Linked DNA regions of Rhodospirillum rubrum ATCC 11170. The protein of the gene in region 1 interacts with the protein of each later gene in a pairwise test. Links are inferred from orthologs where the notes say so. Each region holds a gene or a part of one and is shown on either strand. Other genes may lie near its edges.

Evidence for each region. Proteins that work in one complex are often made in the same cells at the same time.
Region 2: the proteins of RRU_RS08025 (region 1) and rlmB interact in binary tests that used the Escherichia coli proteins (3 or more experiments, as listed by UniProt). The link is inferred for Rhodospirillum rubrum ATCC 11170 from one-to-one orthologs.

The regions. Positions count from the first base shown.
Region 1 is NC_007643.1:1,822,169-1,825,114, reverse strand. Bases 118-2,946 are described here. They hold RRU_RS08025 (bifunctional ADP-dependent NAD(P)H-hydrate dehydratase/NAD(P)H-hydrate epimerase), read right to left. Parts: upstream 2,408-2,946; coding sequence 827-2,407; downstream 118-826. Other genes in these bases: RRU_RS08020 (D-amino acid dehydrogenase), read left to right, coding at 2,522-2,946; RRU_RS08030 (malonyl-CoA decarboxylase), read right to left, coding at 118-813. Also shown: more of RRU_RS08030, read right to left, coding at 1-117. UniProt on the Escherichia coli protein: Bifunctional enzyme that catalyzes the epimerization of the S- and R-forms of NAD(P)HX and the dehydration of the S-form of NAD(P)HX at the expense of ADP, which is converted to AMP.
Region 2 is NC_007643.1:3,126,188-3,129,249, forward strand. The notes cover bases 68-3,012. They hold rlmB (23S rRNA (guanosine(2251)-2'-O)-methyltransferase RlmB), read left to right. Parts: upstream 68-1,053; coding sequence 1,054-1,971; downstream 1,972-3,012. Other genes in these bases: tuf (elongation factor Tu), read right to left, coding at 68-607; RRU_RS13980 (hypothetical protein), read left to right, coding at 2,232-2,465; RRU_RS13985 (hypothetical protein), read left to right, coding at 2,740-2,985. Also shown: more of tuf, read right to left, coding at 1-67; RRU_RS13990 (type II secretion system protein), read left to right, coding at 3,028-3,062. UniProt on the Escherichia coli protein: Specifically methylates the ribose of guanosine 2251 in 23S rRNA.

The DNA.
Region 1 (2,946 bases):
CGGATCAAGCAGCGGCGCTTCAAGATCAAGCAGATCGCCGATGGTGCCCGAGATGCCGTTGACCAGGGCGACCTCGACGAAGATCAGCGGCTCGTGGGGCATTCGCGGATGGACGAAGGCGTAAAGCCGGCGGTCATGATCAAGGCGGTTTTTCAGGTCGTCCCAGCTTTGGATGGCGTGGACGGCCTCATAGGTGATGATCTTTTCCAGGAAGGAGGCCGACGACTCCCAGGTGATGCGTTCCAGATCAAGGAAGCCGACATCGAACCAAGCGGTCAGCAGATCGCGCAAATCCCGTTCCAGCGGCCGCAGTTCGGGATGGGTTTTGATGTGGGTCAGCAGTTCGCCGCGCAAATCGACCAGAAACTTCACCCCTTCGGGCAAGGCGTTGAACTGGGTGAGAAGAATGCGCCTGGGCGCCGTCAGCGTCCGCCCCAGCTCGGTCTCGGCCGCCAGGATGGCGCCCGTGTCGCCGCCCGACGAGGCCTCGATCAGGGCGCGGGCGGCGGCGATCACCGCCTGATGGTCGGTCGAGAACTCGCGGGCGAGAATGCCAAGAAAGCGGATGCGCCCCTCCTCGTTCAAGCTGAGATAGGCCCGCCCCAGCGAGGCGGCGCGGGCATGGGCGGACACCACGCCGCCCTTGCCCTCCAGGCAGGCGTTCAACTGTTGGCGGACAACGCCCATGTCATCGTCGTCCAACCCCGGTGACAGCGGCGGCATCGCCCCCGTGCCACGACCGCCGGCGATGTCGCGCCACAGGGCGGAAAGCCGCAGGAAGAACCCCGGATTGGCGGAAAGCGGATCGGTCATCATCGGTCACCTTTCAGACGGTTCGATCGGTGGGTCGGCGGTTCGGCGAGGGAGCGGAGCGGAGCGCGGCGAGGAGCGCGGGCAGGGCTTCGGGCAGATCCTCGGCGATCAGCCCCGGACCGGCGGCGCGGCCGGCGGCGCCATGCAGCCAAACCGCCGCCGCCGCCGCTTCGAAGCCGGGCAATCCCTGGGCCAGCAAGCCAAGCACCAGCCCGGCCAGAACATCGCCGCTGCCCGCCGTCGCCAGATCGGCCGGCGCGCCGACGCTGATCGCCGCCCGGCCATCGGCGGCGGCGATCACGGTATCGGGCCCCTTGAGCACCACCACGGCGCCACTGGCCCGCGCCGCCGCCCGCGCCCGCGCCAAGCGCCCGCGTTCCGGGGCGGCCTCCGCCCCCAAGGCGGCGGCGAACAGCGCCCTGAATTCTCCCTCGTGGGGCGTAAGAACACAATCATAACAAAGCGTTCTTGAAAACTCCTCAAGTTTCCCCGAAAGACTGGTCAGGGCATCGGCATCCAAAACCAGGGCGCGTCCGCCTTTGGCCAGCATCAACGCCAGGGCAGCGGTTTCGGCTCCGCGTCCATAGCCCGGCCCCAGCAAAAAGGCGTTGCGCCGGGGATCGTCCAGCAGGCGGGCGATCGGCCCCTCGCCCCCGATCCCCCAAACCATCGCCCCGGGTTGGTCAAGGGCGTAGATCAGCCGCGCTTCCTCGGCGCAGGCGATGGTCAGCAAGCCGGCGCCAACCCGCCGACAGGCCCGCGCCGCCAGCCGCGCCGCCCCGGTCATCCGGGCGCCGCCGATCACCACCGCGTGACCGCGGGCGAATTTATGGCCCTCGACCGCCGGGCGCGGCAAGGTCCACAGCCCCGGGCCATTGACGAAGGCGCGCGGTGGCGCGGCGTCTAGAACCGTTTCGGGAAGGCCGATATCGGCGATCACCAACTCGCCGATCCGCTCGCGCGCCGGAACCAGCAGATGACCGGGCTTGGGATGGAAGAAGGTGACCGTAAGGGCGCAAAAGGGCGCCGCACCCAAAATCCGTCCGCTGTCGCCATCGACGCCGCTTGGCACATCAACGCCGACGCAGGTCAGGCCAAGGGCGTTGATCCGCGCCACGGCCTCGGCCGCCGCCCCGGCCAAAGGCCGCGACAGCCCGGCGCCAAACAGGGCGTCTACCACCAGATCGCCGGGCCGCAAGTCCTCCGCCGTCATGGGGTCTACCCGCCCCCGCCACAGGTGGGCCATCCCCGCCGCGTCACCGCCCGGGGGCGGCGCCCCCTCAAGGGCCATCACCCGCACCGGCCAGCCGCGCGCCGCCAGAAGCCGGGCGATGACATAGCCATCGCCGCCGTTATTGCCGGGGCCACACAACACGCGGACCGGCCGCTTCGACCAGCGCGCGGCGATCTCGCGGACCACCGCCGCGCCGGCGGCCTCCATCAGGACAAGCCCCGGCCGGCCGGCGGCGGCCGCCGCCTGATCGGCCGCCGCCATCTCGGCAACGCCAAGCACCGGACGCGCCCGCCCCCCCAGCTCCCCGGGCAAGGGGAGAGCGCTTTGCCAAAACCTCGGCCCGGATTGCGTAAGCGGCATGGCTGGTCGGGCTCCTTCCCCCTTTCGGTCCACCCCGCGGACCGATACCCTTGATCTCATGTAGGATACCCCAAGGCCGAACGCGATGGTCGGCGCAAAGAGGAGACGGCGGCGGTGGATGTTCTTGTGCTGGGGGCGGGGTTGATCGGAACGACCTCGGCCCATTTCCTTGCCCGGGCTGGCCATGACGTAACGGTGATCGATCGTCAGCCCGGCCCCGGACTGGAAACCAGTTTCGCCAATGGCGGCCAGATCTCGGCCTGTCACACCCAACCCTGGGCCCATCCCGAAACGCCGCTGATGGCCCTGCGCTGGCTGGGGCGCGCCGATGCGCCGCTGGTGTTCGACTGGGCGCGCTGGGACCCGGCGCTCTGGGTTTGGGGCCTGCGCTTCCTAGCCAATTGCACGCTGTCGGCCTATGACCGCAATATGGAGCGCGCCGTCCGCGTCGCCCTTTATAGTCGGAGTGTTCTCAAAGAGTTACGGGCCGAAACCGGCTTGCGGTATGACGAACGCACGCGCGGCATCCTCAAGATCTA
Region 2 (3,062 bases), 1.3 Mb from region 1 along the record:
GAATGTAATCGTCCACCGCCTTCATCAGCTCGAGGATGGCATCGTGACCAAGCTTCTGGTCGCTGTCTTCCAGAGCGGCCAGAGCCGAGCCCTTGATGATGGGAATGTCATCGCCGGGGAAGTCGTAGCTCGTCAGCAACTCGCGGACCTCAAGCTCGACCAGCTCAAGCAGCTCCTCGTCGTCGACCATGTCGCACTTGTTCAGGAACACCACCAGGGCCGGAACGCCGACCTGACGGGCCAGAAGAATGTGCTCGCGGGTCTGCGGCATCGGGCCGTCGGCGGCCGAAACCACCAGGATCGCCCCGTCCATCTGCGCCGCGCCGGTGATCATGTTCTTCACATAGTCGGCGTGGCCCGGGCAGTCGACGTGGGCGTAGTGACGCGCTTCCGTCTCGTACTCAACGTGCGCCGTCGAAATCGTGATGCCGCGCGCACGCTCTTCCGGCGCCTTGTCGATCTGGTCGTAGGCCTGGAACGTCGCCCCGCCCGCTTCGGCCAGAACCTTCGTGATCGCAGCCGTCAGCGACGTCTTGCCATGGTCAACGTGACCAATCGTTCCGACGTTGCAATGGGGCTTCGTCCGCGCAAACTTTTCTTTCGACATCTTCGATCCCGTACCTTCTATGGTTGCGGTTGCCCGACCCGACCGAACGGCTTCTGAGAGGGCGGCGTTAAACGTAGGGGCCTTGGAACGGAATGGAGCGGGTGATGGGAATCGAACCCACACAACCAGCTTGGAAGGCTGGGGCTCTACCATTGAGCTACACCCGCAGGCGCGCCACCGGGGGACGGAGCGGTTGGTGGAGGGGGCTGGATTCGAACCAGCGTAGGGTTACCCCGCCGGATTTACAGTCCGGTGCCTTTAACCACTCGACCACCCCTCCGCAAGACCCGTTAATCCGGCCCCCGGCGGCGGAGGACATGAAATATGGAAACAGCCTCGCGGTGTCAATGATAAAGTGGTGTCCGATGTTCTTTCTTTGCAGACAGGGGGCTTGCGATGGGGCACCTTCCCCACCCTTTTCCCCTCCCCGCGACCCGGAGCCCGCCATGACCCGCCCGCCGCGCCGCCCATCCCGCGCCCCCTCTTCGACCGAGTCCTCCGCGGCGCCGGCCGGTCGTCCCCTCCCCCGCCCCGCCGCCGGTGCCGGCTCCACCGCCCGCCCGCCCCGTCCGCCCGCGCCGCGCGGCGAAGCCGATGGGGCCTCGCGCCGCCCCGAGCCCGCCGCCCGCGGCAAGCGCCCTGGAGGGCGCGGCGATGGCGGTCTGTGGCTGTTTGGTCGCCACGCCGTGGAGGCCGCCCTGCAGAACCCCGAGCGCAAAGCCCTGCGTTTGCTCGCCCTCGCCGGCGCCGCCGAGGGGCTGCCCAAGGGCGGGCCGACGGTCGAGCCCGCCGACCGCGAGGCGATCGAAGCCGTGGTGCCGCCGGGCGCCGTCCACCAGGGTCTGGCCCTCAAGGTGGCGCCGCTGTCCCAGCCCACCGTCGAGGAGATCGCCCGCATCCCCGGTCCCTCGGTGGTCGCCATCCTCGATCAGGTGTCCGACCCCCATAACATCGGCGCCGTCCTGCGCTCGGCCGCCGCCTTCGGCATCCGCGCCGTCGTCGTCCAGGACCGCCATTCGCCCGAGGAAACCGGCACCCTGGCCAAATCGGCCAGCGGCACCCTGGAACGCGTGCCGCTGGTCCGCGCCATCAACCTGTCCCAGGCCCTTGATACCTTCAAGGAGCACGGCTTCTGGTGCGCCGGCCTCGACGCCTCGGCCGAGACCACCCTGGCCGAGGCCGCCCTGCCCGAGCGTTGCGTCGTCGTGCTGGGCAGCGAGGGCGCCGGCCTGCGCCGGTTGGTGCGCGATCACTGCGATCTGCTGGTCAAACTGGCGATGGATAGCGGCGTTGAAAGCCTGAATGTGTCCAACGCCGCCGCCGTGACCTTCTACGAACTCAGCGGTCGCGGCCTGCGCCCCTGATCACCCCCTTGCCCGCCCACGCCCTTTGCGTTTATGAAGGGCGCAGGCGGGCATGACGCCGGATTAGCTCAGTTGGTAGAGCACCTGATTTGTAATCAGGGGGTCACGGGTTCGAATCCTGTATCCGGCACCAGATAAGAAAAAGGACGGTGTCTTGAAAAGCGCCGTCCTTTTTTACATCCTAAGGCGGTGGCAACCACGCCCGGACCGGTCCCTGAAGGCGTGAGAAACAAGGGATAGCCTCGATTGATGGGTCTCCTATGAGCTTGATCGCCAATGAGCAGACCAAACTGACGGCGACCGCACTTAATACCGCCGCCTCGTCTTGTTTCGCCCTGGGTGTTCTGGCTCCTATCGCCGCCGTCTTCTACAACGCGGGGGGAGATGTCCATGTACCCCTTGCGGTCCTGGTCCTTGGGGCCATTCTATGGATCGGGGCGGCGCTCGCCCTCCATTTGTCGGCGCGCCTCGTGCTGAAAGGGCTGAAGTCATGACCAACACTCAGCTTTTCGCCTTTGTGGTTCTTCCCGTGATCGTCGCCTTGCTCGGATGGGGGGCCGCCCTTTGGCATGAACGGTGGGCGAAACGGCACTGAAGAAAACCGCATAAGAGAAAATCCTTTAACGCGGAGACTTTTCTTAAGAGTCGATTAGACAGAGCGGTAGCAGGAAAATCCTGGGTCCCTTTTCCGTTCGCCGCCCTGGCGATCCTTAGAGGAGCGCAAGGGGCGGTCTTGACATCGCCAGGGCTCAGGGCGATTTTTTGTCCATGAGCACCACCACCTTCGACCGCCTGACTTACCTTGAGACCCTGAAAGCTTCGGGTATTCCCGAGGATCAGGCGCTAGCCCATACCGTGGCGCTTGAGGCGGCCTTGCATGAGTCGGTGGTGACACAGACCGGACTGCAAAGAGAAGTCGCGCCGATCCACACGGATATGGCCGTCTTGAAATGGATGGTTGGCTTCAATCTCGCGGCCACGGTCGGGATTGTTCTGATTCTGCTGCGCCACTGACTCCCGGTGGTGCCGTCCGGTCCGCGCCGCCCCCTCTCCGCCGTGCTTTCGCCCCTGCGCTCCGCCGCCCGTCGCGG